3 regions of the Lentilactobacillus buchneri genome follow, and region 2 is predicted to be linked to each of the others. Evidence: a T-box and tRNA genes for the amino acid it is inferred to sense, from the RefSeq annotation. Region 2 holds a T-box; the other regions hold tRNA genes.
The links. The T-box of region 2 lies ahead of KE627_RS10580 (valine--tRNA ligase). A T-box ahead of a tRNA ligase gene usually reads a tRNA of that ligase, here a tRNA-Val.

Region 1 (10,545 bases), 250 kb from region 2:
TTGAGTTCAACTTCAGAAAGTGGCTTGGCAAAAATATTTCGTTCCACAAAATCAACCTCGTGATCGATGAGCCATTGTTTTGCTTTTCTGCAGGAAGTGCAGCTGGGGGTTGTTAATAAATTGACTGTCATAATGTGAATCCTCCTAGTAATCATTTGATGCTTTGATTATATCGGAAAATGTTATATAAATCATAAGATTCACAGAATAGACAAACAAAGACCTTATTTTGGGCAAATTTGGCTTAGATATCCACAGAAAGATGAGTTTTGGCAACCAAAATTGGCATGGTCTCCCCCGCCGTCGTTTGCGCCTCCGTCTTTAATTGCTCCATGTCGCCATTTGCAGGTAAGTGGGTCAGCAGCAATCGGTGAACATTCCCGTCATGAGCGAGTTGCCCGGACTCAGTCGATGTCATATGCCATTTCTGGCCGGTTTTTGTCGCAAAGAAGTTCGTATCAGTCATCAAAAGATCGGCATCGTGAACGAATTGGGTCAATTCAGGGAAATAAGCTGTATCGGCAGTGAACACCAGTACCTTACCGGTTGATGATTCTTGAATACGCATTGCAAATGCCGGAACAGGATGATGGGTTTTGAAAAATGTAATCGTGAACGGGCCAACAGTCAGTGTTTGACTTGGATCATAGGCGATCCCTTTAGTAGATTTGGGCCAGCTAAGTCCCTTGAAGTTGATCTCATCGAGGGTGTGCCCGTAAATCGGCAATACGGGCTCGCTGTACCTTTTTTCATGCAATTGCCAATAATATTGCAAGACGCCCACGTCAGCTGTGTGGTCGTGATGGTAATGGCTCAAAATGACGGCATTCAGTTTCAGAGGGTCGACAACCTGTTCCAAGCTCAACAGTGCGCCGCTCCCACAATCAATCAGTAATTTAAAATCACCCGATTCCAAAAGATAACTGCTGGTGGCATCACCATGATCCGGATAGCCGCCAAGAAAACCAATCACTGTTAGTTTCAAAAGAATTCCTCCTCTTTCATCTTTATCCAATTTATATTTTACGCTAATTTGGGGTAAATGTTTGGTTCCAATATTGAAAGAAAGTATAATAAAATTGTATATAGGAGGTGGGTCAAATGAACGAACAGATCGTCATTACATTTGGAAATGAAAAAATTTTAACAGAACTCAAGGCAGCGCATCCTGATCGGGATTTGATGATGTACCAAGCTCTCAGCCAACCAGGTGAATTTATGCTGCTGGACCATTCAGGTAAAGATTCAGTCTTCAAGGCACCGGTTTTCTATGATATTTTAAGTCACAGTGGTGAAGATAAGTGGGACGGCTTCATTAGCTTCTCCACATTAGATTTAAATTTTGATCAACAGAAGGTTTTTGATGCGCGCATCAACAAGCTGCGAACAAATGGCCTTCCCGATGGCATGCATTCAATTTATTCCCTTAATTATCACAAGGACATCAGCCAACGAATCATTTTGGGAACTTGGGATGATTACGCCGACTTCGAACTTTGGAAGAACAGTTCTGATGAATTCATTCCAAAAGAGTACCGTGATTCACCAAACTTCTACTCACATGAAGCTTATTACACACCAGCTAAGACCAAAAAGACGCAATAAAAGGTTCATTCAAATAAAACCGTTAATTGATGAAGTGCAAATGACTTCACTGATTAACGGTTTTTGTGTTGGATCAGAATTTTATGTAAAAAAAACAAGCTACCTAAGTAACTTGAAAACTTTCGATGTTCCACCGGTTCGTACGAGACTCGAACTCGTGATCTCCTGCGTGACAGGCAGGCGTCCTAACCAACTAGACCAACGAACCAAAATTGCGGGAGCTGGGTTTGAACCAACGACCTTCGGGTTATGAGCCCGACGAGCTACCAGACTGCTCCATCCCGCGATAATATAATAAGATTCTCTTGAATGACCCGTACGGGATTTGAACCCATGTTACCGCCGTGAAAGGGCGGTGTCTTAACCACTTGACCAACGGGTCATTTAAAACGGAGAAGGAGAGATTCGAACTCTCGCGCCGCTTACGCGACCTACACCCTTAGCAGGGGCGCCTCTTCAGCCACTTGAGTACTTCTCCAAAATATGGGCCTAAATGGACTCGAACCATCGACCTCACGCTTATCAGGCGTGCGCTCTAACCAGCTGAGCTATAGGCCCATTATATGAAAAAGCGGGTGACGAGAATCGGACTCGCGACAACAGCTTGGAAGGCTGTGGTTTTACCACTAAACTACACCCGCAAAAACAATATTAAAAACAAGTGGCGCGGGACAGAATCGAACTGCCGACACATGCAGCTTCAATGCATTGCTCTACCGACTGAGCTACCGAGCCAAAACCGGTTCGTACGAGACTCGAACTCGTGATCTCCTGCGTGACAGGCAGGCGTCCTAACCAACTAGACCAACGAACCAAAATTGCGGGAGCTGGGTTTGAACCAACGACCTTCGGGTTATGAGCCCGACGAGCTACCAGACTGCTCCATCCCGCGATAATAAGGAGGATGAGAGATTCGAACTCTCGCGTGGTTTGACCCACCTAGCGGTTTTCAAGACCGCCCCCTTCAGCCACTTGGGTAATCCTCCATAAAAGCTGTATAAAAACTCCAGTATATAATTGAGTCGATGGACCTTGTAGGACTCGAACCTACGACCGAACGGTTATGAGCCGTTTGCTCTAACCAACTGAGCTAAAGGTCCAAGACCTATATCGCGGCAGGGGGGATCGAACCCTCGACCTCCCGGGTATGAACCGGACGCTCTAGCCAGCTGAGCTACACCGCGATGAAAAATGATAGTTATGCTATCAATCGGGAAGACAGGATTCGAACCTGCGACCCCCTGGTCCCAAACCAGGTGCTCTACCAAGCTGAGCTACTTCCCGTTAAAACAATGCACCCAGTAGGAGTCGAACCTACAACCTTCTGATTCGTAGTCAGACACTCTATCCAATTGCGCTATGGGTGCATAATATGCCGAGGACCGGGATCGAACCGGTACGGTCATCACTGACCGCAGGATTTTAAGTCCTGTGCGTCTGCCAATTCCGCCACCCCGGCATAACAAGCGGAAGACGGGATTCGAACCCGCGACCCCCACCATGGCAAGGTGATGTTCTACCACTGAACTACTTCCGCAAAATGCCGACTAGAAGATTCGAACTTCCGACCCCCTGTTTACAAGACAGGTGCTCTGCCAGCTGAGCTAAGTCGGCATACAAATATTATGCGCTTAATAATATTCAATTGTAATGAGCCGTGGCAGTCTCGAACTGCCGACCCTCTGATTAAAAGTCAGATGCTCTACCAACTGAGCTAACGGCTCAAGGAATGGAGGATACAGGGATCGAACCTGTGACCTCCTGCTTGTAAGGCAGATGCTCTCCCAGCTGAGCTAATCCTCCATAAAATCGCGTGGCAACGTCCTACCCTCGCAGGGGGCGATCCCCCAACTACTCTTGGCGTGCAGAAGCTTAACTTCTGTGTTCGGCATGGGAACAGGTGTATCCTTCTGGCTATCGCCACCACACTATTTTTCCTTGAAAGAACTTCGTTCCCTCAAAACTAGCTAATATTAATTTTTCTGCCCTTGAACACCATTTCTACTTGGTTAAGTCCTCGACCGATTAGTATTGGTCCGCTCCGTACATCACTGCACTTCCACTTCCAACCTATCTACCTGATCATCTCTCAGGGGTCTTACTTCCATATAGGAATGGGAAATCTCATCTTGAGGTAAGTTTCACACTTAGATGCTTTCAGCGTTTATCTCATCCATACGTAGCTACCCAGCGGTGCGCCTGGCGGCGCAACTGGTACACCAGCGGTATGTCCATCCCGGTCCTCTCGTACTAAGGACAGCTCCTCTCAAATTTCCTACGCCCGCGACGGATAGGGACCGAACTGTCTCACGACGTTCTGAACCCAGCTCGCGTACCGCTTTAATGGGCGAACAGCCCAACCCTTGGGACCGACTACAGCCCCAGGATGCGATGAGCCGACATCGAGGTGCCAAACCTCCCCGTCGATGTGGACTCTTGGGGGAGATAAGCCTGTTATCCCCAGGGTAGCTTTTATCCGTTGAGCGATGGCCCTTCCATACGGTACCACCGGATCACTAAGCCCGACTTTCGTCCCTGCTCGACCTGTCTGTCTCGCAGTCAAGCTCCCTTCTGCCTTTACACTCGTTGAATGATTTCCAACCATTCTGAGGGAACCTTTGGGCGCCTCCGTTACTGTTTGGGAGGCGACCGCCCCAGTCAAACTGCCTACCTGACACTGTCTCCCGCCACGCTGAGTGGCGCGGGTTAGAGTGTTCACACAGCGAGGGTAGTATCCCACCAACGCCTCTGCCGAAACTAGCGTTCCGGCTTCAATGGCTCCTACCTATCCTGTACAAGCTGTGTCAACACCCAATATCAAGCTACAGTAAAGCTCCATGGGGTCTTTCCGTCCTGTCGCGGGTAACCTGCTTCTTCACAGGTATCTTAATTTCACCGAGTCTCTCGTTGAGACAGTGCCCAGATCGTTACGCCTTTCGTGCGGGTCGGAACTTACCCGACAAGGAATTTCGCTACCTTAGGACCGTTATAGTTACGGCCGCCGTTTACTGGGGCTTCATTTCTGGGCTTCGCCGAAGCTAACTCATCCACTTAACCTTCCAGCACCGGGCAGGCGTCAGCCCCTATACGTCATCTTACGATTTTGCAGAAACCTGTGTTTTTGATAAACAGTCGCCTGGGCCTTTTCACTGCGGCTGTGCTTGCGCACAGCACCCCTTCTCCCGAAGTTACGGGGTCATTTTGCCGAGTTCCTTAACGAGAGTTCACTCGCTCACCTGAGGATTCTCTCCTCGACTACCTGTGTCGGTTTGCGGTACGGGTAGTTGATGACTCACTAGAAGCTTTTCTCGGCAGTGTGACGTCGGTTGCTTCCCTACTTAAATTTCGGTCCTCATCACCACTTGTCAACCCGCCAAAAAGCATTTGACTCTTTGACTGACTCGTGGCTTGAACATCCCTTTCCAACTGGATGCACAACTTAGCCTCCTGCGTCCCTCCATCGCTCAAACATCATCAACTAGTACAGGAATCTCAACCTGTTATCCATCGCCTACGCCTTGCGGCCTCGGCTTAGGTCCCGACTAACCCTGGGAGGACGAGCCTTCCCCAGGAAACCTTAGTCATTCGGTGGATCAGATTCTCACTGATCTTTCGCTACTCATACCGGCATTCTCACTTCTAAGCGCTCCACCAGTCCTTACGGTCTGGCTTCATTGCCCTTAGAACGCTCTCCTATCACTTGACCGAAGGTCAAGTCCACAGTCTCGGTAATATGCTTAGCCCCGGTAAATTTTCGGCGCGGAATCACTCGACTAGTGAGCTATTACGCACTCTTTAAATGGTGGCTGCTTCTGAGCCAACATCCTAGTTGTCTATGCAACTCCACATCCTTTTCCACTTAGCATATATTTAGGGACCTTAACTGGTGGTCTGGGCTGTTCCCCTTTTGACGATGGATCTTATCACTCACCGTCTGACTCCCGGATAAAAATCAATGGTATTCGGAGTTTATCTGAACTTAGTAACCCATGACGGGCCCCTCATCCAAACAGTGGCTCTACCTCCATGATTCTACGTCCGAGGCTAGCCCTAAAGCTATTTCGGAGAGAACCAGCTATCTCCAAGTTCGTTTGGAATTTCACCGCTACCCACACCTCATCCCAGCACTTTTCAACGTACACGGGTTCGGGCCTCCAGTGCGTTTTACCGCACCTTCACCCTGGACATGGGTAGATCACCTGGTTTCGGGTCTACAGCAACATACTAAAACGCCCATTTCAGACTCGCTTTCGCTGCGGCTCCGGCTTTTAAACCTTAACCTGGCATGTTACCGTAACTCGCCGGTTCATTCTACAAGAGGCACGCTATCACCCATTAACGGGCTCTAACTGCTTGTAGGCACATGGTTTCAGGAACTATTTCACTCCCCTTCCGGGGTGCTTTTCACCTTTCCCTCACGGTACTGGTTCACTATCGGTCACTAGAGAGTATTTAGCCTTGGGAGATGGTCCTCCCGGATTCCGACGACGTTTCACGTGTGTCGCCGTACTCAGGATCCTGAACTGAGGGTCATTGATTTCACCTACGGGGCTATCACCCTGTTTCGCCAACCTTCCCAGATTGTTCGATTATCAACAACTTTGGTAACTCAAATGTTCAGTCCTACAACCCCAATGAGCAAGCTCATTGGTTTGGGCTGTTCCCCGTTCGCTCGCCGCTACTAAGGGAATCGAAAATTTCTTTCTGCTCCTGTGGGTACTGAGATGTTTCAGTTCCCCACGTCTACCTCTATACAGCTATGAATTCACTATATAGTAACAGTCGATTAAAACTGCTGGGTTTCCCCATTCGGAAATCTCCGGATCAAAGCTTACGTACAGCTCCCCGAAGCATATCGGTGTTAGTCCCGTCCTTCATCGGCTTCTAGTGCCAAGGCATCCACCATGCGCCCTTTTTAACTTAACCTGTACATCACTACGTGATGCAAAGTTAATTGAGTATTTGCGATTTTTTTCTAGTTAACAAACTCAAAATAACGCGGTGTTCTCGGTTGAAATTATATAAATACAATTTCAAAAAAATTATTACAGAAAATTAATATTATCTAGTTTTCAAAGAACCAAGTCTGACACTCTCGTGTCAATGGAGAATAGCGGGATCGAACCGCTGACCCCCTGCTTGCAAAGCAGGTGCTCTCCCATCTGAGCTAATTCCCCATGTTACTCCGGTGATAGCTAACTATCAGGCCGTGGATGGGCCTAAATGGACTCGAACCATCGACCTCACGCTTATCAGGCGTGCGCTCTAACCAGCTGAGCTATAGGCCCAAAAAGCGTAACCACTTTTGGGAGTAGACCTCTCAAAACTAAACAAAACTTTCGACAATGTGCAGGATTCCGTTTTTCCTTAGAAAGGAGGTGATCCAGCCGCAGGTTCTCCTACGGCTACCTTGTTACGACTTCACCCTAATCATCTGTCCCACCTTAGACGGCTGGTCCCCGAAGGTTACCTCACCGGCTTTGGGTGTTACAAACTCTCATGGTGTGACGGGCGGTGTGTACAAGGCCCGGGAACGTATTCACCGTGGCATGCTGATCCACGATTACTAGCGATTCCAACTTCATGTAGGCGAGTTGCAGCCTACAATCCGAACTGAGAACGGCTTTAAGAGATTAGCTTGACCTCGCGGTTTCGCGACTCGTTGTACCGTCCATTGTAGCACGTGTGTAGCCCAGGTCATAAGGCATGATGATTTGACGTCATCCCACCTTCCTCCGTTTGTCACCGGCAGTCTTGCTAGAGTGCCCAACTGAATGCTGGCAACTAACAATAAGGGTTGCGCTCGTTGCGGGACTTAACCCAACATCTCACGACACGAGCTGACGACAACCATGCACCACCTGTCATTCTGTCCCCGAAGGAACGCCTAATCTCTTAGGTTGGCAGAAGATGTCAAGACCTGGTAAGGTTCTTCGCGTAGCATCGAATTAAACCACATGCTCCACCGCTTGTGCGGCCCCCGTCAATTCCTTTGAGTTTCAACCTTGCGGTCGTACTCCCCAGGCGGAGTGCTTAATGCGTTAGCTGCAGCACTGAAGGCGGAAACCCTCCAACACTTAGCACTCATCGTTTACGGCATGGACTACCAGGTATCTAATCCTGTTCGCTACCCATGCTTTCGAGCCTCAGCGTCAGTTACAGACCAGACAGCCGCCTTCGCCACTGTGTTCTTCCATATATCTACGCATTTCACCGCTACACATGGAGTTCCACTGTCCTCTTCTGCACTCAAGTCTCCCGGTTTCCGATGCACTTCTCCGGTTAAGCCGAAGGCTTTCACATCAGACCTAAAAAACCGCCTGCGCTCGCTTTACGCCCAATAAATCCGGACAACGCTTGCCACCTACGTATTACCGCGGCTGCTGGCACGTAGTTAGCCGTGGCTTTCTGGTTGGATACCGTCAAGATGTCAACAGTTACTCTGACACCTGTTCTTCTCCAACAACAGAGTTTTACGAGCCGAAACCCTTCATCACTCACGCGGCGTTGCTCCATCAGACTTTCGTCCATTGTGGAAGATTCCCTACTGCTGCCTCCCGTAGGAGTTTGGGCCGTGTCTCAGTCCCAATGTGGCCGATTACCCTCTCAGGTCGGCTACGTATCATCGCCTTGGTAGGCCGTTACCTTACCAACAAGCTAATACGCCGCGGGTCCATCCTAAAGTGACAGCCGAAGCCGTCTTTTAAACCAAAACCAGGTGGTTTTGGTTGTTATACGGTATTAGCACCTGTTTCCAAGTGTTATCCCCTACTTCAAGGGCAGGTTACCCACGTGTTACTCACCAGTTCGCCACTCGTCTCAATGTTAAATCTTTCAAATGCAAGCACCTAAAATCATTAACGGAGACGCGTTCGACTTGCATGTATTAGGCACGCCGCCAGCGTTCGTCCTGAGCCAGGATCAAACTCTCATCTTAAATTGTTTAAAATGATAAGCCTGTGATAGCTCATGATTTAAATTTATTATTTGTTTTTACGAATTGACTTCGCAAATGTTTGGTTTCAATTCCGAAGAATTGAAACGCCCTGCACATTTGTTTGTCGAAAATTTTGTTCAGTTTTCAAAGGTCTACTTGGTTGTCGGAAGCACTTGTTTCTCGCTTTTGACAACTATTTAATATTATCATGACGCGCAATGTGTGTCAATGACTTTTTAAAATTTGTAACTCTGCGAAGAAGTCATTCTCGCAAAAGCCGCACTAAATAATATACCGACTTTGATGAACATTGTCAACTAAAAAAAGACAGATCAGCGTTCGATCTGTCTTTGCTTCTATTTAACTCTCGCTAAAAAGTACTTCTTTTTACCACGACGGACAATGACAAATTTGCCATCAAACTTCTTCGCCGGATTAATTTCGTAATTCACATCTTCAATGCGTTCACCGTTAATTCTGATGGCACCGTTGGTAATGTCTTCTCTGGCCTGACGGCGTGACTTTTCAATCTTAGTCGCATCCACCAGCCACTGAACAATGTTCAACGGTTCTGATGAAACCTCAACTGATGGCATGTTCTTGAAGCCTTGTTCAATTTCGGTTGTCGTCAAATCAGCCACATTTCCTGAGAATAATGCTGCAGTGATATGTTCAGCCTGCTTAACGGCTTCTTTGCCATGAACAAACTCCGTCACTTCTTCGGCTAATTTACGCTGAGCTTCACGCTTTTCAGGTTGAGTTTGAACTTTCTTTTCCAAGTCGGCAATTTCATCTTGTGACAAGAAAGTAAAATATTTAAGGTATTTGATAACATCATTATCATCTTGGTTAATCCAAAATTGATAGAATTCGTATGGACTGGTCTTTTTGGGATCAAGCCAGACATTACCACCCTCTGATTTACCGAACTTGGTACCATCGGACTTCAATAATAGTGGAATGGTTAACCCAAAGGCTTTGGCATCGGGTCCTTCTATCTTATGAATCAGATCAATTCCGGAGGTAATATTCCCCCACTGGTCAGCCCCGCCCAACTGAAGCTGAACATCATTGTGTCGGTAAAGGTGAAGAAAATCAATGGCCTGGAGAATCTGGTAGGTAAATTCAGTGAATGAAATTCCCACTTCCAAACGACTAGCAACAATTTCCTTATTCAGCATAGTGTTGACGTTGAACAACTTACCGTAATCGCGGAGAAAATCAAGCAGTGACAATTTGGACAGCCAACTGTAGTTGTTAACAATCTCAAACTTACCGTCTTCTCCAAACAATTTTTCCATCTGAGCAGTCAGCGCAATTTCATTACGCTTGATTTTATCCATCGACTGAAGGACCCGCTCAGATTTCTTACCACTTGGGTCACCAATTGAGCCCGTCCCACTTCCGATCAAAATGACTGGATGATGACCGGCCAGCTGGAATCTCTTCAAAATCATGAACGGGATCAAATGGCCAATATGCATACTGTCGCCGGTTGGGTCAATTCCCACGTAAATCCCGACAGACTTTTGATTAACCAATTCATTTAAGCCTTCATGATCAGTTTCTTGATTGATGGCGCCACGCCATTTCAAATCTTCCAAAATGTTCATTCCATAATTCCTCCTAAATAAAAAAGTCCCTGACAAAATTAATTGTCAGGGACGAAAAGTTTTCCGCGTTACCACCCAAGTTACTGGCGAAAAATCGCCAACCACTCAATTCATCGGTAACGAGATGATCCGTCTCACATAGTTGAAGACTCAGCAGCTGTATGTTCGTCGATTAACCGCTCAGCTCACATCTACCGCTGAGTTTCTGACTTCTCAAGTTAATCGACTACCGGACTGCGTCAACGTCTATAAAACAATAAGTTAATCATAGTGTTTGGACAATCGCTTGTCAATGGTCTCTCAGCAGAAATTAAAGCTGTCCGTTAAGCATCTGTTGGTAGTAGAGTCCCGCATTGGAACGATAGTGGCGAAACTCGGTTTGAGACATGC
Region 2 (10,545 bases):
GATTTTTCCCTGATCATTTTTGGGTGTCGACTTCACTGCAAGTTCCAAGGCATTTAACGATGAGCGCAAATCACCATTAGTGGCAGTTGCCAAAAAGTTTAACGCTTCTTTGGTAATCGACACCGGATAATTACCCAAACCTTTTTCTTTGTCGTTTAACGCGCGATTGAGGGCTTTTTGAATATCAGTTGGGGTGAGGGGATGTACCTCAAAAATTTGGGTTCGCGATCGAATGGCCGGATTGATGTTAATGTATGGGTTCTCAGTGGTGGCCCCAATTAAAATAATTGAGCCGCTTTCAAGTAATGGCAATAGAAAATCTTGTTTTGTTTTATCGAGTCGATGAATTTCATCGAGCAACAGGACGACCGTGCCGCTCATCTTGGCTTCCTCGGCGACAACCTGTAAATCTTTTTTGGTGTCGGTAGCAGCGTTGAGAACTCGAAATGCATATTTGGTCGAGCCGGCAATGGCGCTGGCAATGCTGGTTTTCCCAGTTCCCGGCGGCCCATATAAAATCATTGACGACAGCATCTTGGCACGCACCATCCGGTCGATTATTTTACCTGGGCCGACTAAATCCTGCTGGCCGACAATTTCTTCAAGCTTGGTCGGTCGCATTCGATAGGCAAGGGGTTGTTGCATACTCATCCTCCTCTCAAATTGTGATGGTTAAAAATCAAATCCTATAAATTATAACATGATCGTGAGGGCACAAAAAAAGCGTTTTGCATAAGCAAAACGCTCGCTGAATGATTAACCCAACTTGTTGTAGTATTCAACAATCAGTGATTCATCAATATCAGCATCAAGTTCTTCACGTTGTGGAAGACGAACCAATGATCCTTCAAGCTTGTCTGCATCGAAGCTGACGTATTGTGGACGACCCACAACAGCTTCAACAGCATCCTTGATAACTTGGAGGTCTTTAGACTTCTCACGAACAGAGATTACTTGACCAGGTTGAACTTCATATGATGGAATATCAACACGTTTGCCATCAACAGTGATGTGGCCATGGTTTACTAATTGACGAGCTTGACGACGAGTAGTGGCCAAACCTAAACGATAAACCATGTTATCCAAACGCTCTTCAAGTAAGATCATGAAGTTAACACCATGCTTACCTTCACGGATCTTGCCGGCACGAACGAACAAGTTACTGAATTGACGTTCAGTCAGTCCGTACATGTAACGAAGCTTTTGCTTTTCGTGTAATTGCAAACCATATTCTGAAAGTTTTGAACGACGGCCTTGACCGTGATCACCAGGAGCATAAGGACGACGTGAGAGTTCTTTACCAGTACCTGACAAAGAGATACCCAAACGACGTGAAATTCTCCAACTTGGACCTGTATATCTTGACATAAGTAATCCTCCAATATTTTTTTGGAGTAAAATAAGCCGTTGCAGACTTAGTATTCGTGCATGTTGCTTTGCTCTTTCGCTCAAGCAGCCGATTGAGTTACTTGCAGAACCAATTGAATGGCAACAACATGTTGACGAGCTTACCGTCTACTGCTGCGTTATTTTACACAACCATCATTTTATAAAGATTTCTACTGTAAGTCAACATGTTTGACGAAGATGTCGGCAAACTGGTTAAGAACCTGCTCGTCTTCACTCGAAAAACGATCGAGTGATGGCGAATCAATATCTAAGACACCAAGGGCTTTGCCGTCTTTAAACAGTGGGACGACCAATTCAGAATTGGAATTGGCATCACAAGCAATGTGGCCGGCAAATTGATGAACGTCGGCGACTCGTAGTGAATGCTTTTGTTTGAGAGCCGTTCCGCAGACACCATCACCATTTTTGATGTGCATGCAGGCAACATTTCCCTGGAAGGGGCCGAGGATCAGTTCATCGTTAGCGGGCACATAACGATAAAAGCCGACCCAGTTGATATCTTCGAGGCTGACTTGGAGCAATGCAGCGGCGTTAGCCATGTTGGAGATCAAATCTGTTTCATTTTCTAAGAGTGAATCAAGCTGTTGATTCACTAAATTGGTAACGTTTTGCATAATTGTTTTCCTCACTTCAAAAATAATATGGTGAAAAGGACCTACTATGATATAATTCAACTTAGAGCACATTAATTGATTATTCATACATATTAAATTGTTTTGGGCAATTTTACTACCATAATGTTCAATTATATATCTTTATTTCTGAAGGATGGGATCGAATGCTTACTTTGTTGATTGGAGTTATCGTGTTGGTTGGGGCGGGTTATCTTGGTTTTGTTTTCTACCAAAGAAGAACAATCAAGATGGCAACCGATGTTTACGAGAACAAACGGGATTTAAACAAAATTCCGTTGGATGATGAGTTTGCGCTGGCTAAGAAAATGAACTTAACCGGTGAATCTCACAAGAAATATGATCAATTATACAATAAGTATCAGCACTACAAGAACCAAATGCTGCCCAATATTGATGAGGGGATTGCGGCAGTCAAAGAAGACGGTAAGGGCATTAACTTTTTAAAGACCAAGAGTGACTGGCAGAGTGCTAATCAGGCCATCGCCGACGCCGACGCCACCTTAAAAGAAATTCAGGCCGGCCTTGCTCAACTATATGATTTAAACAAGCAGCACAAATTAGCGCTGGAAGAACTTGAAAAGAAGTACAAACGCTTGCGAGAGGACATCCTTAACAAGAACGAGTCATTTGGCCCGAGTATCGACAGCTTGGAAAAAATGCTCTCGGACATTGAGGGAACTTTCGATGAATTTACGCAACTTACCAAGAGTGGGGATCCCAACAGCGCCGAAGAAGTGTTGAGTGACCTCAACAATTCGACTGACAAATTAGAATCCTATATGGGGCGAATTCCCAAACTATATCAACTACTTTCAAAGGAATTTGTTGAGCAGGTTGACGAAATCACCAGTGGTTACAAAGAACTCAAAGGAAAACAGTATAATTTCCCCAACGATAAGTTCGATGAAACGCTTAAGGGGATTTCAGATCAGATAAAAGTCAACACCAATAAGTTAAAGACTTTGGAAGTTGATTCAGTGGAAAAGGCCACTCAAGATATTGCCGACCGGATCGACAAATTGTATGATGCAATCGACAAAGAATTCCAAGCCCGTCCCAAGGTCGAGAAGAATACCAAGATTATCGGCCAATATATCGAACATGTCCGTAAACAGAACAGCGACTTGCAGCTGCGGCTTGAAACATTAAATAAAAGCTATATTTTGAACCATCAAGAAATTGAGAATAATCATCAATTTGATCAACAAATTGCCACCATTGAAAAGAAGTACCAGGATGAAGTCAACGCCATGCAAAATGGGACGGCTGTTTATTCAACGATTGACGCCGACCAAACTCACATGATCAAAGAGCTGGGTCAGATCGAGTCTGAACAAAAGGATTTATTCTCCGCAACAGTTAAGTTGCCAGAGCAAGAGCAGGCAGCCAGAAATGCATTGGCCAAATTTGATTTGGCAATGCGCAATACCAAACGGCGAATTGATAATCACAATCTTCCTGGACTATCCAACGATTATCAAGATGCTTTTGCAGCAGTCATTAGGGAAATCAATCACCTGGACGATGCCATGAATCAGCCGCAGATTGATGTCGATGACATTTCCAAACAGTTAACAATTATTCAATCGGATATGGACACTTTGGATGAAAAGACCAACCAGTTGATTGATGATGCCGCTTTGGCCGAACAGACAATGCAGTATGCCAATCGGTTTATTGGCAGCAACTCTGAAATTGCGGCGGCCAGCAAAACGGCCCAGATGTATTTTGACCAAAAATATGATTATGAGCAGAGTTTGAATATCATTTCCAAAGCATTGGAAAAACAATCGTCGGGGATGTTTGCCAAGATCAAAGATGATTATTTCAATGCCAAGAAACATTTAAAGACAGAAAAAACCGATGAAGATGAATCATAATATGACGTATGAGACGAAGCTGAATGTTCACCAACAGCTTCGCCTTTTGTTTTCCATCATTGATTGCCCAGCGACAATGCTTGTGAGACTCACAGTTTGGGTGTATCATCGTGGGAGTTATATTTGTTGGAGTCGAACCAATAAATTTAGAGAAGAAGGTTTCAAATGATTTATTTTGATAATAGTGCCACCACAAAAGTCTTACCAGAAGTTCTTGACACTTATAACAAAGTGAGTGAGCAGATTTGGGGCAACCCATCGAGCTTACACAACTTTGGTGAACAGGCGTTTAATCTGTTGGAACAGTCCAGAAAACAGATTGCTGATTTGTTAAACGTTCACCCAGATGAAATCTACTTTACGAGTGGCGGAACTGAGGGTGACAATTGGGTCATCAAAGGGACTGCAATTGAAAAACGTGAATTTGGGAAGCATCTGATTACCACCTCAGTTGAGCATGCAGCAGTGCGCAACTCTTTTGAGCAACTTAAACAGCTCGGATATGATGTGACTTATTTACCGGTTGATGATGAGGGGCGGATCTCGATTGCTGATTTGAAAGCGGCAATTCGTCCGGATACAACGCTGGTGTCAATTATGGCGGTCAACAATGAAATTGGGACGATTCAGCCGATCAAAGAAGCGGGCGAACTGCTGAAGAACTACCCGAAAATTCATTTTCACGTCGATGCTGTTCAGGGCCTCGGCAAGGGAATTCAGGATCAGATTTTCAATGACCGAACTGACTTTGCAGCATTTTCTGGGCATAAATTCCATGCCCCACGGGGAACCGGCTTTATTTATGGTCGACGTGGCCGTCGAATTGCACCGTTAATGAACGGTGGCGGCCAGGAAAAGAATCAACGTTCCGGTACTGAAAATCTGCCGGGAATTGCTGCCATGGCCAAAGCGATCCGATTGGTGCTTGAAAAAGAGCCCAGTGCAATTGATACTGAGCGCCAGATTAAGCAGTTGATTATGGATCACATCAGTCAGTTTGATAAAGTCACCATTTTTTCTAAGAATGATGATACTTTTGCCCCGCATATTCTTTGTTTTGCAATCAAGGGGGTTCGCGGAGAAACCATCGTTCATGCTTTTGAAAAGCAGGGGATTTACATTTCAACAACCAGTGCCTGCTCATCAAAGGATCATACTGAATCCGGCACGTTGAATGCCATGCAGGTTCCCGATGATATTGCCACCAGTGCCGTTCGAATTTCACTTGGAGATCACAACACACTTGATGAAGCCAAACAATTCGTAAAAGTATTTGACCAGTTGTATGAAGAATTTGACAAATTAAGTTAGGAGTAACTATGCACTATACAGAAATTATGGTTCGTTACGGCGAACTGTCCACAAAGGGCAAAAATAAAAAAGACTTTATTAAGCAGCTTGGCAAGAATGTGCGGGCTGTTCTCCATCCATTTCCCAAGCTTGAGGTCAAACCGCAACGGGATCGTCTTCATGTGGCTTTAAACGGTGAGGATGACCAGCAGGTGATCGAAAGCCTGAAGGGTGTTTTTGGGATCGAAAATTTCTATCCTTCTGTTCGGCTTGAAAAGGATATGGCAATCATCAAGCAGACCGCCCTTGAAATGGTGAAAGAACAGTATCATGACGGAGCGACGTTCAAAATCAACACCCGACGTCAGGATAAACATTTTGAATACGATACCAATCAGATCAACAACCAGTTAGGCGATTATATTCTCGAAAATGTGCCCGGAATCACGGTTGATGTCAAACACCCCGATATTTCCATTCGAGTAGAAATTCGAATGAATGGTGCCTTTCTCTCATCAGAAAAGATTCATGGTGCCGGCGGGTTGCCGGTTGGTACCGGTGGTCGGGCCACAATGATGCTGTCTGGTGGAATTGATTCGCCGGTTGCCACGTATTTGGCAATGAAACGTGGTGTCAAAATTGATATGATTCACTTTTACAGTCCGCCATATACCGGCGAGCAAGCCCTGAATAAGGCCAAACAGTTAACCTCAGTGTTGGGCAAGTACTCGGGTAATATTCAGTTCATTCAGGTACCGTTCACCGAGATTCAAGAAACCATCAAGGAAAAGGTCCCTGAAGGTTATTTGATGACCATCCAGCGGAGAATGATGCTGCGGATTGCTGCCCAAATTACTCAAAATCGTCATTGTACCGGCGTCTTTACCGGCGAAGCACTGGGACAAGTTGCCTCACAGACTTTAGAGAGTATGATGGCAATTAACGACGTCACCACGATGCCGGTTCTTCGGCCGCTGGTCTCAATGGACAAAACGGAGATTATTAAGATTTCCAAGCAGATCAAGACTTACGACCTGTCAATTCTGCCATTTGAGGACTGTTGTACGATTTTTACACCGCCGGCACCAAAGACTCGGCCTGATTTGGCCAAGTCACGTAAGTTTGAACAGTATATCGATGTTGAAGGGTTGATGAAAAAAGCAATCGACAACATTGAAATTACCGATATTAAACCTGGCGAAGAATTCCTAAACCAAAACCAGGACGTCTTCGCTGAGCTGCTTTAATGATCGGGGACTTGCGTATTCCGTTTGTTTAGGCTACATTATGTATAAAGTCGTTAGACCAAGGGAGTGCTTTTATGAAAATCACGATCAATGGTAAAGAAGAGAGTATGTTTGGCAATCCACCCGAAGTCGGTGAACAACTGCCAAAGTTTAAACTTGAGGATGCAGATGGCAATAAGGTGAAAACTGCTGACATTATTGGCAGAATTACCCTGCTGTCAACGGTTCCGGATATTGATACCCCGGTTTGTTCAGTTGAAACCCGCAAGTTTAATCAAGAAGCGGATAAGTTTCCTGATGTCCAGTTCTTGACGGTTTCCAACAATACGATTGAACAGCAGAAGAATTGGTGCGCTGCTCAGGGAGTTGCCAATCTGCAGATGCTGTCGGACGAAAACCTCTCGTTGGGATACGCAATGAAACTTTATCTGCCAAACTTTGGTGCGTTGGCGCGAACAATTTTTATTATTGACGCCACCGGTAAGATTATTTACCGCCAGATTGTTCCGGAAATTGGTAATGAGCCTGATTACGATGATGCACTAAATGCTTTGAAAAAAGTTGCTCAGCGTATTGACGATTAGCAGATATTTAGTTAAGATTAAAATTAAATTAAAGTGTTGAGCAAGAGAGTAGCCAACGTTTCGGTTTCAGAAAGAAAATCATTGCTGTGAGATTTTTACCGGGCGTTGAGTGAAGGTAGCTTGTGAGCTGCTTATCTTCAATTGAAGATGAGTCGGTATTATCAGACCGTTATTATGATATTAAGTGGGGCTTTTCAGCCCAATTTAGGTGGTACCGCGAACACTTCGTCCTAATTTACAGGATGGGGTGTTTTTTTATTACATAAAAACGATTTGAATTTTGGAAGGAGTGACGTTATGTCAGACAAATTGCACGAAATGTCAACGAAGTATGATCCAACTGCCGTCGAAAAGGGCAGATATGATGAATGGCTTGATGAAGGGGTATTTACACCGAGTGGGGATAAAAAGGCCAAACCATTTTCAATTGTGTTGCCGCCGCCAAATGTTACCGGAAAGCTGCATTTGGGCCATGCCTGGGATACAACCCTTCAAGACATGATTATCCGCCGCAAACGAATGCAGGGATACGATACTTTATGGCTCCCAGGAATGGATCATGCCGGGATCGCTACCCAAGCTAAAGTTGAAGCCAAGCTGCGTAAACAGGGTATTTCCCGGTATGATTTGGGCCGAGAAAAGTTTGTTGAAAAGGTTTGGGAATGGAAAGATGATTTTGCCCGAACCATCAAGGAACAGTGGGCCAAATTAGGTCTTTCTCTGGACTACAGTCGTGAGCGATTCACCTTGGATAAAGGATTGTCCAAAGCTGTTCGTAAGGTCTTTGTTACGCTTTACAATAAAGGCCTGATCTACCGCGGTGAATACATTATCAACTGGGATCCGCAAGCAAGAACCGCCTTGTCAGACATTGAAGTGATCCATAAGGACGATAAAGGTGCCTTTTACCATGTTAAATACCCATTTACCGACGGGACGACTTTCAACGGCAAAGATTACATCGAAATTGCGACCACCCGTCCCGAAACGATGATGGGTGATACCGCGGTTGCCGTTAATCCTTCTGATGAACGTTACAAAGATATCGTTGGCAAGAAAGTCCGCGTTCCATTGATTAATCGTGAAGTGCCGATTATAGCCGATCAGTACGTTGACCCTGACTTTGGGACAGGGATGGTAAAGATCACCCCAGCCCATGATCCAAATGACTTTAAGGTTGGTAATCGTCACAACTTACAACGCATTAATACGATGAACGAAGATGCTTCAATGAACGAAAATGCCGGTAAGTATAAAGGCATGGATCGTTTTGAAGCCAGAAAAGCTATGGTCAAGGATTTGCAGGATGAAGGCTTGATGCTCTCAATCGACCCAATTGTCCATTCAGTTGGCCATTCTGAACGGACTGGGGTTCAAGTTGAAGCCCGTTTGTCAACTCAGTGGTTCGTTAAGATGAAACCGCTGGCTGAACAGGCCATTAAGAACCAGGATACCAATAACAAGGTCAACTTTTTCCCCGACCGTTTTGAAGGAACCTTTGAACAGTGGATGGAAAACGTTCACGACTGGGTTATTTCCCGTCAACTTTGGTGGGGTCATCAAATTCCTGCTTGGTACAACAAGCAGACCGGTGAGATCTACGTTGGGATGGAAGCGCCTAAAGACGCCGAAAACTGGGAGCAGGATCCAGATGTTTTGGATACCTGGTTCTCGTCTGCCCTGTGGCCATTTTCAACCATGGGCTGGCCCGATGATACAGAAGACATGAAGCGCTATTTCCCAACCGACACCTTGGTGACCGGGTACGATATCATCTTCTTCTGGGTTTCCAGAATGATTTTCCAAAGCTTGGAATTCACTCATGAACGACCCTTTAAAGATGTATTACTTCATGGTTTAATCCGTGATTCTCAGGGACGCAAGATGTCCAAATCCCTTGGAAACGGTATTGATCCGATGGATGTCATTGATAAATATGGTGCCGATGCCCTTCGCTGGTTCCTGTCAATCGGTGGGACGCCTGGCCAAGATTTGAAGTTCAGTTATGACAAAATGGACTCTGCTTGGAATTTCATTAACAAGATTTGGAATGCCAGTCGTTACGTTATTATGAACCTTGATGGGATTGACAAGCCGGAATTACCCGACAAGTCCGAGTGGCAATTATCTGACAAATGGATTTTAAGTCGACTGAACGCTACTGTGAACCACGTTTCAGACTTATTCGAGAAGTACAACTTTGGTGAAGCCGACCGTTATTTGTATGACTTCATCTGGAATGATTTCTGTGACTGGTACATCGAAATGAGTAAGGAAGCTCTCAACAGTGACGATGAGAAGTTGAAGAAGAACACCCAAAACATTTTGGCTTACGTTTTGGATCAAACCCTTCGCTTACTGCAGCCGATCATGCCATTCGTCACCGAATATATTTGGCAGATGATGCCACACGTTGGCAAGTCACTGGTAACCGCCGACTACCCAGTGGACCACAAAGAATTTGACGACCCAACTTCTGAGCATCAAATGCAGTCATTGATTGATTTGATTACGGCAGTGCGGAATATTCGAAATGAAGCCAACGCACCGCTGTCATCACCAATTGATATGTTAATTCAAACTGACAATCAGACCCTCAAATCAATCTTTGAATCCAACCGCGACTACATTGACCGGTTCTGCCACACTCAGGAATTGCAAATTGGCAAAGATATTGAAGCGCCTAAGCTGTCAATGTCTGCGGTGATTACGGATGCGACTGTCTTTGTTCCATTGGCCGAATTGGTTGACTTGAAGGATGAGCAGGCTCGGGTTCAAAAAGATGTGGATAAATTTGAAGCCGAAGTGGCCCGTTCAGATAAGAAACTGGCTAACAAACGGTTTGTGGAGAACGCGCCGGATGCAGTGGTTGCTGAAGAGAAGGCCAAGCAGGCTGATTACCAATCAAAATTGGATGCAGCCAAAGACCGGCTCCAACAAATTTCCAGCGAGATGTAAAGTGATTTAACTGACTTAAATTTTTAAAAACGTGGGACTAAATGCTGTTTCCTGGCACATGCCAGGCTATAAGCCGCATTTTTGCCCACGTTTTTTAAGGAGAAAATAATGATTAACACATATGATGAAGCCTTGGCTTTCATTCATGGACGGACCAAATTCAAGAAAATTCCAACCTTAAAACGGATGCGGCGATTCTTAGACGAATTGGGTGCCCCGGACAAACATGTCAATGCGATCCACATTGCCGGCACTAATGGCAAGGGATCGACCTTGGCATTTTTACGGAACTTGTTTCAAGCGGAAGGCAAAACAGTCGGCAGCTTTACCTCACCGTTTTTGATTAAATTTAATGAGCGAATCAGCGTTAACGGCGTCGGCATTTCTGACGATGAAATTCTAAGACTCACTCAGGAAATTTATCCGACGATTGCCAAACTTGACGCCGAGTTGCCGGAAGGCGGCCCAACCGAATTTGAAATTGTGACAGCTATGATGTTCAAGTACTTTGCTGAAGGACACGCTGATATTGTTTTGATTG
Region 3 (10,545 bases), 120 kb from region 2:
TTGCAAGTCGACTGGTTGACAAATATCAGCGCCCGACAATCGTCATGACCGACACCGATGGTAGCGAAGAGGTTAAGGGATCCGGCCGTAGTGTCGACAATTTTGATTTATTTAAAGCAATTGACCCCATTCGCGATCAAACGATTGGCTTTGGCGGCCACCATTCTGCAGTTGGATTGACCATCAAGAAGGACAAAGTGCCTGTTTTGAAGGACCAGTTGGAAAAAGCTGCGGAAGAGCAGCAATTGGATTTATCTGTTAAGCCCAAGTTGGCCATTGCCGGCGTTATTCCGGTCTCTCAGGTTACAGCAGTGTTATGTGACCAAATCAAAACTTTGGCACCGTTTGGCCAGGACAACCCTAAGCCCATTTTTCAAGTCCAATTTGATCAGCTCGCCAACGTAAAGGCAATGGGTAAGACCAGTGATCACCTGAAGTTTTCACTGGTTCAAGGCAATAATCGGCTCACTGCGATTGCCTTTGGTCGAGGAAGTGCTGCCGTTGAGCTTCAAAATTCTCAAGCAGCCGTTCAAGTGGTTGGCGAGATTGGGGAAAACACTTGGAATAATCGAACGACGCTCCAATTAATGGTCGATGATCTGAAGCAGACATTACCGCCGGTGATCGATGAGCGGACCCACGAGCTGCACCGAAAGATGTTTGCGACAGTCGGCACTTACGTTTTCTTCCACGAAAAAGTCTTAAAACAGCTGCAAGGATATGTGGGTGACCAATCGCAAGTTGTGATGTATGACCAAGTCACCGAGGCATCGGCTAATGGCAATCGCTTGTATATTGTTGATTGTCCGGACGTGCTTGACGATTTGGTTCAGCTCTTAGCCAAAGTCCAACCACAAACCACGGTCCTATATCTTTACAAAAAACAACTTATCTCCAAAATAGGGATGCCAGATCGGAATTCTTATGCTAAACTGTTTAGGTTCGTTAAAGAACATTCAAACGTTAATATTGCGACGCAGTTAAAACAAATTTCAGAGCACTTACACATTTCTGCACGGACAATTATTTTTATGGTTCAAGTCTTTTTGGAGTTGGATTTCATTACGATTCAGGATCGGGTGATTAATTTGAATCCGAATTATACTGCCCGTGATTTGAAAACAGCTCCAAGTTACCATCTTCGAGTTGAACAGCTTGCAGCTGAAAAGAAATTGTTGGTTTCAAATACTCATGAATTAGTCAGCTTCGTCAAGGACTGTTTGGGTGTTTGATGAAAGGAAGAAAGAATATGCCAATCGATTTTTCAAAATATATTGCATCATATCCGGACTTTCCGGAACCCGGAATCCTATTTAGAGACATTTCACCTTTACTTGAAAACGGTGAAGTCTATCGGGCAGCAACCGACAAGATAGTTGATTTTGCCAAGGAACGGAACGTTCAGATGATTGTGGGTCCAGAGGCCAGAGGGTTCATTGTTGGCTGTCCAGTCGCCTACAAGTTGGGGGTTGGTTTCTCACCAGCTCGTAAGAAAAACAAACTGCCTGGTGAAACGATTGAGGAAAGTTATGGCTTGGAGTATGGTAAATCATCACTGTACTTACGAACCAACGCTGTTAAGCCGGGTCAGCGGGTCTTAGTAACAGATGACTTATTGGCCACTGGTGGGACAATTGATGCAACTATTCGTCTAGTAGAGAAGTTGGGCGGAATTGTTGTCGGCACCGCATTTTTGATTGAGTTGTCAGATCTTAAAGGCCGTGAAAAAGTCAAAGACTATGATTTCTTTACTTTGCTAAAATATTAAACCAAGTTCATTACTGCTGGTTATCCAGTGGCAATGAGCTTTTTTGTTACATTTGAATTCGTACTTAGTTAAACAAAAAAGCATCTCAGCATTGGTACGCTGAGATGCTTACTGTCATATAAGGTGAGTACAGGATTTGAACCTGCGCGCCGGTATTAGCCGGTTCGCCGGATTTCGAGTCCGGTGCATTACCACTCTGCCAACTCACCACAACAGTTTTAATTATATCAAGAGTTATTCTGAAAGTAAATTACTGTCTACTTGGAAGAGGCAAATTTTGTTTTAACATAGCCAACGACTGCCGGAATGAGCGAGATCGCGACGATTCCAATAATGACCATCGAGAAGTTTTCTTTAACAACGGGGATGTTACCGAAGTAATAGCCGGCACCACAACAGATGGCGACCCATGAGATACATGCAATCAGATTATACTTAATGAATCGTTTATAAGGAAAATCACTCGTAGCGGCAACGAAGGGGATTAACGTTCTGATGATTGGAATGAATCGGCCAAAGAAGATGGCCATTGCCCCATATTTGTTAAAGAACTCCCGGGCCTTGGTTAAATCCTTTTCCTTAATAAATTTTCCCAGGATTCGATTTCGGGGAATAATTTCTCCAAATTTGTTTCCAAAGAAGAAGTTGAGTGAATCGCCGCCAATTGAAGCGGCCAAAAAGATGATTACAAACAAGCCGATGCTTAAACCGTAGTTTACGTTGGCTGATAATGCCGCCGCAGCAAATAGCAGTGAGTCACCAGGCAGAAATGGGAAGATGACTGCGCCTGTTTCAATAAAGATCATTCCAAAGAGAATGAGGTAGGTGGAGTTCCCAAATGTATTCACGATATTTATTAGGTGATCGTCGATGTGTAAGATAAAATCAATGAGCGTGCTCAAGTAATCATTCCTTTCGAAAATTTATAATTGATTTTACCAAATTCCCTGAGAAGTTGGCGAGTTATTACCTGTCCTTTAACAAAAAATAAGTTTTGTTGTTAAATCAAGGGATCCACGCTACAATTATTAACAGATTACAGATAGGATGATTATTATGAGTTTTAAGATAGGCATGAAGGTCCATGGAACCGTCACTGGTATTCAACCCTATGGCGTATTCCTGGATATTGGTGAACATATGCAGGGGCTGATTCACATCTCTGAGTGTCAAACAGGATTCGTGGATGACCTCTATAAGATCTTTCGGGTTGGACAAACAGTTTCCGCGCTCATTATTGATATTGATGAGTATTCTGGCAAAATTAGTCTCTCCACTCGCAGCACTGATGTTAATCTTGAAATCCTTCGCCGGCCAAAAAGCTTTCGTCCGAAGAGAATTCACTACTGGACTGATTACCGATTGAATATCGGATTTACGTCACTTGCCAGGGCTAAAGGTGGTTGGATGAGGGATGCCCAGAACTTTTTTAGTTAGTTTGGAAGAAAGTTCTTGACCCAGCTTTCACAAATTGGTAGAATATTTTCTGTTGTCAATTATCCATTTGATCTGCCAGTGACAATTAACATTTGAAAAATCAGTTAAAAATCACTTGATTTCAAACCGGATATCTGATAATATTAAATAGTTGTCAAAAGCGAGAAACAAGCGCTTCCGACAACCAAGTAGACCTTTGAAAACTGAACAAAATTTTCGACAAACAAATGTGCAGGGCGTTTCAATTCTTCGGAATTGGAACCAAACATTTGCGAAGTCAATTCGTAAAACAAATAATAAATTTAAATCATGAGCTATCACAGGCTTATCATTTTAAACAATTTAAGATGAGAGTTTGATCCTGGCTCAGGACGAACGCTGGCGGCGTGCCTAATACATGCAAGTCGAACGCGTCTCTGTTGATGATTTTAGGTGCTTGCACTTGAAAGATTTAACATTGAGACGAGTGGCGAACTGGTGAGTAACACGTGGGTAACCTGCCCTTGAAGTAGGGGATAACACTTGGAAACAGGTGCTAATACCGTATAACAACCAAAACCACCTGGTTTTGGTTTAAAAGACGGCTTCGGCTGTCACTTTAGGATGGACCCGCGGCGTATTAGCTTGTTGGTAAGGTAACGGCCTACCAAGGCGATGATACGTAGCCGACCTGAGAGGGTAATCGGCCACATTGGGACTGAGACACGGCCCAAACTCCTACGGGAGGCAGCAGTAGGGAATCTTCCACAATGGACGAAAGTCTGATGGAGCAACGCCGCGTGAGTGATGAAGGGTTTCGGCTCGTAAAACTCTGTTGTTGGAGAAGAACAGGTGTCAGAGTAACTGTTGACATCTTGACGGTATCCAACCAGAAAGCCACGGCTAACTACGTGCCAGCAGCCGCGGTAATACGTAGGTGGCAAGCGTTGTCCGGATTTATTGGGCGTAAAGCGAGCGCAGGCGGTTTTTTAGGTCTGATGTGAAAGCCTTCGGCTTAACCGGAGAAGTGCATCGGAAACCGGGAGACTTGAGTGCAGAAGAGGACAGTGGAACTCCATGTGTAGCGGTGAAATGCGTAGATATATGGAAGAACACCAGTGGCGAAGGCGGCTGTCTGGTCTGTAACTGACGCTGAGGCTCGAAAGCATGGGTAGCGAACAGGATTAGATACCCTGGTAGTCCATGCCGTAAACGATGAGTGCTAAGTGTTGGAGGGTTTCCGCCCTTCAGTGCTGCAGCTAACGCATTAAGCACTCCGCCTGGGGAGTACGACCGCAAGGTTGAAACTCAAAGGAATTGACGGGGGCCCGCACAAGCGGTGGAGCATGTGGTTTAATTCGATGCTACGCGAAGAACCTTACCAGGTCTTGACATCTTCTGCCAACCTAAGAGATTAGGCGTTCCCTTCGGGGACAGAATGACAGGTGGTGCATGGTTGTCGTCAGCTCGTGTCGTGAGATGTTGGGTTAAGTCCCGCAACGAGCGCAACCCTTATTGTTAGTTGCCAGCATTCAGTTGGGCACTCTAGCAAGACTGCCGGTGACAAACCGGAGGAAGGTGGGGATGACGTCAAATCATCATGCCCCTTATGACCTGGGCTACACACGTGCTACAATGGACGGTACAACGAGTCGCGAAACCGCGAGGTCAAGCTAATCTCTTAAAGCCGTTCTCAGTTCGGATTGTAGGCTGCAACTCGCCTACATGAAGTTGGAATCGCTAGTAATCGTGGATCAGCATGCCACGGTGAATACGTTCCCGGGCCTTGTACACACCGCCCGTCACACCATGAGAGTTTGTAACACCCAAAGCCGGTGAGGTAACCTTCGGGGACCAGCCGTCTAAGGTGGGACAGATGATTAGGGTGAAGTCGTAACAAGGTAGCCGTAGGAGAACCTGCGGCTGGATCACCTCCTTTCTAAGGAAAAACGGAATCCTGCACATTGTCGAAAGTTTTGTTTAGTTTTGAGAGGTCTACTCTCAAAAGTGGTTACGCTTTTTGGGCCTATAGCTCAGCTGGTTAGAGCGCACGCCTGATAAGCGTGAGGTCGATGGTTCGAGTCCATTTAGGCCCATCCACGGCCTGATAGTTAGCTATCACCGGAGTAACATGGGGAATTAGCTCAGATGGGAGAGCACCTGCTTTGCAAGCAGGGGGTCAGCGGTTCGATCCCGCTATTCTCCATTGACACGAGAGTGTCAGACTTGGTTCTTTGAAAACTAGATAATATTAATTTTCTGTAATAATTTTTTGAAATTGTATTTATATAATTTCAACCGAGAACACCGCGTTATTTTGAGTTTGTTAACTAGAAAAAAATCGCAAATACTCAATTAACTTTGCATCACGTAGTGATGTACAGGTTAAGTTAAAAAGGGCGCATGGTGGATGCCTTGGCACTAGAAGCCGATGAAGGACGGGACTAACACCGATATGCTTCGGGGAGCTGTACGTAAGCTTTGATCCGGAGATTTCCGAATGGGGAAACCCAGCAGTTTTAATCGACTGTTACTATATAGTGAATTCATAGCTGTATAGAGGTAGACGTGGGGAACTGAAACATCTCAGTATCCACAGGAGCAGAAAGAAATTTTCGATTCCCTCAGTAGCGGCGAGCGAACGGGGAACAGCCCAAACCAATGAGCTTGCTCATTGGGGTTGTAGGACTGAACATTTGAGTTACCAAAGTTGTTGATAATCGAACAATCTGGGAAGGTTGGCGAAACAGGGTGATAGCCCCGTAGGTGAAATCAATGACCCTCAGTTCAGGATCCTGAGTACGGCGACACACGTGAAACGTCGTCGGAATCCGGGAGGACCATCTCCCAAGGCTAAATACTCTCTAGTGACCGATAGTGAACCAGTACCGTGAGGGAAAGGTGAAAAGCACCCCGGAAGGGGAGTGAAATAGTTCCTGAAACTATGTGCCTACAAGCAGTTAGAGCCCGTTAATGGGTGATAGCGTGCCTCTTGTAGAATGAACCGGCGAGTTACGGTAACATGCCAGGTTAAGGTTTAAAAGCCGGAGCCGCAGCGAAAGCGAGTCTGAAATGGGCGTTTTAGTATGTTGCTGTAGACCCGAAACCAGGTGATCTACCCATGTCCAGGGTGAAGGTGCGGTAAAACGCACTGGAGGCCCGAACCCGTGTACGTTGAAAAGTGCTGGGATGAGGTGTGGGTAGCGGTGAAATTCCAAACGAACTTGGAGATAGCTGGTTCTCTCCGAAATAGCTTTAGGGCTAGCCTCGGACGTAGAATCATGGAGGTAGAGCCACTGTTTGGATGAGGGGCCCGTCATGGGTTACTAAGTTCAGATAAACTCCGAATACCATTGATTTTTATCCGGGAGTCAGACGGTGAGTGATAAGATCCATCGTCAAAAGGGGAACAGCCCAGACCACCAGTTAAGGTCCCTAAATATATGCTAAGTGGAAAAGGATGTGGAGTTGCATAGACAACTAGGATGTTGGCTCAGAAGCAGCCACCATTTAAAGAGTGCGTAATAGCTCACTAGTCGAGTGATTCCGCGCCGAAAATTTACCGGGGCTAAGCATATTACCGAGACTGTGGACTTGACCTTCGGTCAAGTGATAGGAGAGCGTTCTAAGGGCAATGAAGCCAGACCGTAAGGACTGGTGGAGCGCTTAGAAGTGAGAATGCCGGTATGAGTAGCGAAAGATCAGTGAGAATCTGATCCACCGAATGACTAAGGTTTCCTGGGGAAGGCTCGTCCTCCCAGGGTTAGTCGGGACCTAAGCCGAGGCCGCAAGGCGTAGGCGATGGATAACAGGTTGAGATTCCTGTACTAGTTGATGATGTTTGAGCGATGGAGGGACGCAGGAGGCTAAGTTGTGCATCCAGTTGGAAAGGGATGTTCAAGCCACGAGTCAGTCAAAGAGTCAAATGCTTTTTGGCGGGTTGACAAGTGGTGATGAGGACCGAAATTTAAGTAGGGAAGCAACCAACGTCACACTGCCGAGAAAAGCTTCTAGTGAGTCATCAACTACCCGTACCGCAAACCGACACAGGTAGTCGAGGAGAGAATCCTCAGGTGAGCGAGTGAACTCTCGTTAAGGAACTCGGCAAAATGACCCCGTAACTTCGGAGAAGGGGTGCTGTGCGCAAGCACAGCCGCAGTGAAAAGGCCCAGGCGACTGTTTATCAAAAACACAGGTTTCTGCAAAATCGTAAGATGACGTATAGGGGCTGACGCCTGCCCGGTGCTGGAAGGTTAAGTGGATGAGTTAGCTTCGGCGAAGCCCAGAAATGAAGCCCCAGTAAACGGCGGCCGTAACTATAACGGTCCTAAGGTAGCGAAATTCCTTGTCGGGTAAGTTCCGACCCGCACGAAAGGCGTAACGATCTGGGCACTGTCTCAACGAGAGACTCGGTGAAATTAAGATACCTGTGAAGAAGCAGGTTACCCGCGACAGGACGGAAAGACCCCATGGAGCTTTACTGTAGCTTGATATTGGGTGTTGACACAGCTTGTACAGGATAGGTAGGAGCCATTGAAGCCGGAACGCTAGTTTCGGCAGAGGCGTTGGTGGGATACTACCCTCGCTGTGTGAACACTCTAACCCGCGCCACTCAGCGTGGCGGGAGACAGTGTCAGGTAGGCAGTTTGACTGGGGCGGTCGCCTCCCAAACAGTAACGGAGGCGCCCAAAGGTTCCCTCAGAATGGTTGGAAATCATTCAACGAGTGTAAAGGCAGAAGGGAGCTTGACTGCGAGACAGACAGGTCGAGCAGGGACGAAAGTCGGGCTTAGTGATCCGGTGGTACCGTATGGAAGGGCCATCGCTCAACGGATAAAAGCTACCCTGGGATAACAGGCTTATCTCCCCCAAGAGTCCACATCGACGGGGAGGTTTGGCACCTCGATGTCGGCTCATCGCATCCTGGGGCTGTAGTCGGTCCCAAGGGTTGGGCTGTTCGCCCATTAAAGCGGTACGCGAGCTGGGTTCAGAACGTCGTGAGACAGTTCGGTCCCTATCCGTCGCGGGCGTAGGAAATTTGAGAGGAGCTGTCCTTAGTACGAGAGGACCGGGATGGACATACCGCTGGTGTACCAGTTGCGCCGCCAGGCGCACCGCTGGGTAGCTACGTATGGATGAGATAAACGCTGAAAGCATCTAAGTGTGAAACTTACCTCAAGATGAGATTTCCCATTCCTATATGGAAGTAAGACCCCTGAGAGATGATCAGGTAGATAGGTTGGAAGTGGAAGTGCAGTGATGTACGGAGCGGACCAATACTAATCGGTCGAGGACTTAACCAAGTAGAAATGGTGTTCAAGGGCAGAAAATTAATATTAGCTAGTTTTGAGAGAACGAAGTTCTTTCAAGGAAAAATAGTGTGGTGGCGATAGCCAGAAGGATACACCTGTTCCCATGCCGAACACAGAAGTTAAGCTTCTGCACGCCAAGAGTAGTTGGGGGATCGCCCCCTGCGAGGGTAGGACGTTGCCACGCGATTATTCCGGCATAGCTCAGTTGGTAGAGCACCTGACTGTTAATCAGGTTGTCGACGGTTCGAGCCCGCCTGCCGGAGTTATTATTTTTAATGGAGAGTTGTCCGAGCTGGCCGAAGGAGCATCATTGGAAATGATGTAAACGGGTAAAAGCCTGTTTCAAGGGTTCGAATCCCTTACTCTCCGTAACCGAATAATAAGTTTATGACCCGTTGGTCAAGTGGTTAAGACACCGCCCTTTCACGGCGGTAACATGGGTTCAAATCCCGTACGGGTCATTATGGAGGATTAGCTCAGCTGGGAGAGCATCTGCCTTACAAGCAGGAGGTCACAGGTTCGATCCCTGTATCCTCCATTTCCATAGCAACATTGGTTCGTTGGTCTAGCTGGTTAGGACGCCTGCCTGTCACGCAGGAGATCACGAGTTCGAGTCTCGTACGAACCGTTGTTATGTATTTGAAAATTGAATGCACAACATAGGTATTATTATACTCAAGATGGTTAATGGCTCGGTAGCTCAGTCGGTAGAGCAATGCATTGAAGCTGCATGTGTCGGCAGTTCGATTCTGTCCCGCGCCATTCATGGAGGGGTAGCGAAGTCTGGCTAAACGCGGCGGACTGTAAATCCGCTCCTTCGGGTTCGGTGGTTCGAATCCACTCCCCTCCATCTTATAGGGATATAGTTTAATGGTAGAACTACGGTCTCCAAAACCGTCGGTGTGGGTTCAACTCCTACTATCCCTGTTAATAATACTATGGCGGTATTGGTGAAGTGGTTAACACATCGGTTTGTGGATCCGACACGCGTGGGTTCGATTCCCACATACCGCCTTTTGATTGGGTTATAGCCAAGTGGTAAGGCAACAGACTTTGACTCTGTCATGCGCTGGTTCGAATCCAGCTAACCCAGTTGGGTTAGCCAAAGTTATGGCGGTATAGCCAAGTGGTAAGGCAGAGGTCTGCAAAACCTTCATCGTCGGTTCGAATCCGATTACCGCCTTTTTCCATGTATTGGCCAATCAAATATTATTTTGCCGGAGTGGCGGAATTGGCAGACGCGCTGGACTCAAAATCCAGTGATCGTTGAGATCGTGTGGGTTCGAACCCCACCTCCGGTATCACTAACAAATATTAATAAAAAAGGAATCATTGAATATCAATCAATGATTCCTTTTTTATTGACTTGAAATTGAATCAAGAACAAAACCACAATTACCGATACATACCACAACCACGCTCAACACGAGGCTGTGATTGATGCGGCGTTGTACAATAATGAGTGACACCAACGGCACCCGTACACAGCGTTAAGGCGGATGCACATACAATTAAAAATTTCACGGACGTTCACCAACCTTCATAAGTTAATTTAGGATAGCATTCTACGTGATCATTTTAACATAGAGATCAATGCGAGTCATTACCAATCAATACCGGACCGATTAACGATAGTAGGATGTATTGGGTGAGGGAGGGTAAGAAAATTAGTGAGCCTCCATTACCATTGCCTCACTACCGTTTTTTTGTTTAAATAGGTCATCTATAAATAATCGGCGACAATTTTTAAAAGAAAAAGATTGAAGATTATCGTCTTCAATCCAAAGTTATCTTGATTCAGCTAGGGTCTAGCATATTGATTACCACGCGATGCTTGGGTTGCACCACTGGCATTTGCTTGAGAAACACTCTCGTAATGGTAATTATTGGGATTCTTGACCTCAGAATAATACTTGTCACTATCAGAAACAAATACCATTCCGGATCTAGCAATTGTCCAACCGCCATTTGTAGTTGTGGCTGTAGCACTCTGATGTGAATTGGAACTCCCAGTCGAAGTAGTTGAACGATGATGTGTATAAGCCATCGT

Region 1: it encodes a tRNA-Val, which carries the amino acid that the T-box ahead of KE627_RS10580 (valine--tRNA ligase) is inferred to sense. The anticodon was not compared.
Region 3: it encodes a tRNA-Val, which carries the amino acid that the T-box ahead of KE627_RS10580 (valine--tRNA ligase) is inferred to sense. The anticodon was not compared.

Annotation. Positions count from the first base shown of each region.
Region 1 is NZ_CP073066.1:1,953,188-1,963,732, reverse strand. It holds gene spx (transcriptional regulator Spx) at 1-131, opposite strand, end outside; gene KE627_RS09310 (MBL fold metallo-hydrolase) at 245-985, opposite strand; gene KE627_RS09305 (hypothetical protein) at 1,102-1,605, shown strand; tRNA gene KE627_RS09300 (tRNA-Asp) at 1,740-1,813, opposite strand; tRNA gene KE627_RS09295 (tRNA-Met) at 1,818-1,891, opposite strand; tRNA gene KE627_RS09290 (tRNA-Glu) at 1,916-1,987, opposite strand; tRNA gene KE627_RS09285 (tRNA-Ser) at 1,996-2,083, opposite strand; tRNA gene KE627_RS09280 (tRNA-Ile) at 2,090-2,163, opposite strand; tRNA gene KE627_RS09275 (tRNA-Gly) at 2,176-2,246, opposite strand; tRNA gene KE627_RS09270 (tRNA-Phe) at 2,268-2,340, opposite strand; tRNA gene KE627_RS09265 (tRNA-Asp) at 2,346-2,419, opposite strand; tRNA gene KE627_RS09260 (tRNA-Met) at 2,424-2,497, opposite strand; tRNA gene KE627_RS09255 (tRNA-Ser) at 2,504-2,591, opposite strand; tRNA gene KE627_RS09250 (tRNA-Ile) at 2,632-2,705, opposite strand; tRNA gene KE627_RS09245 (tRNA-Met) at 2,716-2,789, opposite strand; tRNA gene KE627_RS09240 (tRNA-Pro) at 2,816-2,889, opposite strand; tRNA gene KE627_RS09235 (tRNA-Arg) at 2,899-2,972, opposite strand; tRNA gene KE627_RS09230 (tRNA-Leu) at 2,979-3,064, opposite strand; tRNA gene KE627_RS09225 (tRNA-Gly) at 3,071-3,142, opposite strand; tRNA gene KE627_RS09220 (tRNA-Thr) at 3,147-3,219, opposite strand; tRNA gene KE627_RS09215 (tRNA-Lys) at 3,257-3,329, opposite strand; tRNA gene KE627_RS09210 (tRNA-Val) at 3,336-3,408, opposite strand; rRNA gene rrf (5S ribosomal RNA) at 3,417-3,533, opposite strand; rRNA gene KE627_RS09200 (23S ribosomal RNA) at 3,611-6,531, opposite strand; tRNA gene KE627_RS09195 (tRNA-Ala) at 6,710-6,782, opposite strand; tRNA gene KE627_RS09190 (tRNA-Ile) at 6,820-6,893, opposite strand; rRNA gene KE627_RS09185 (16S ribosomal RNA) at 6,977-8,542, opposite strand; gene tyrS (tyrosine--tRNA ligase) at 8,899-10,155, opposite strand; gene KE627_RS09175 (zinc metalloprotease) at 10,466-10,545, opposite strand, start outside.
Region 2 is NZ_CP073066.1:2,202,036-2,212,580, forward strand. It holds gene KE627_RS10545 (replication-associated recombination protein A) at 1-645, opposite strand, end outside; gene rpsD (30S ribosomal protein S4) at 757-1,368, opposite strand; gene KE627_RS10555 (GAF domain-containing protein) at 1,560-2,024, opposite strand; gene ezrA (septation ring formation regulator EzrA) at 2,189-3,925, shown strand; gene KE627_RS10565 (cysteine desulfurase family protein) at 4,091-5,236, shown strand; gene thiI (tRNA uracil 4-sulfurtransferase ThiI) at 5,245-6,462, shown strand; gene tpx (thiol peroxidase) at 6,537-7,046, shown strand; T-box leader at 7,074-7,282, shown strand; gene KE627_RS10580 (valine--tRNA ligase) at 7,344-10,004, shown strand; gene KE627_RS10585 (bifunctional folylpolyglutamate synthase/dihydrofolate synthase) at 10,113-10,545, shown strand, end outside.
Region 3 is NZ_CP073066.1:2,077,181-2,087,725, forward strand. It holds gene recJ (single-stranded-DNA-specific exonuclease RecJ) at 1-1,232, shown strand, start outside; gene KE627_RS09860 (adenine phosphoribosyltransferase) at 1,250-1,768, shown strand; tRNA gene KE627_RS09865 (tRNA-Ser) at 1,890-1,977, opposite strand; gene KE627_RS09870 (VTT domain-containing protein) at 2,026-2,670, opposite strand; gene KE627_RS09875 (CvfD/Ygs/GSP13 family RNA-binding post-transcriptional regulator) at 2,825-3,205, shown strand; rRNA gene KE627_RS09880 (16S ribosomal RNA) at 3,549-5,123, shown strand; tRNA gene KE627_RS09885 (tRNA-Ile) at 5,207-5,280, shown strand; tRNA gene KE627_RS09890 (tRNA-Ala) at 5,318-5,390, shown strand; rRNA gene KE627_RS09895 (23S ribosomal RNA) at 5,568-8,486, shown strand; rRNA gene rrf (5S ribosomal RNA) at 8,563-8,679, shown strand; tRNA gene KE627_RS09905 (tRNA-Asn) at 8,686-8,758, shown strand; tRNA gene KE627_RS09910 (tRNA-Ser) at 8,773-8,864, shown strand; tRNA gene KE627_RS09915 (tRNA-Glu) at 8,885-8,956, shown strand; tRNA gene KE627_RS09920 (tRNA-Val) at 8,961-9,033, shown strand; tRNA gene KE627_RS09925 (tRNA-Asp) at 9,050-9,123, shown strand; tRNA gene KE627_RS09930 (tRNA-Phe) at 9,185-9,257, shown strand; tRNA gene KE627_RS09935 (tRNA-Tyr) at 9,263-9,345, shown strand; tRNA gene KE627_RS09940 (tRNA-Trp) at 9,352-9,422, shown strand; tRNA gene KE627_RS09945 (tRNA-His) at 9,437-9,509, shown strand; tRNA gene KE627_RS09950 (tRNA-Gln) at 9,517-9,588, shown strand; tRNA gene KE627_RS09955 (tRNA-Cys) at 9,608-9,678, shown strand; tRNA gene KE627_RS09960 (tRNA-Leu) at 9,712-9,796, shown strand; gene KE627_RS09965 (DNA/RNA non-specific endonuclease) at 10,297-10,545, opposite strand, start outside.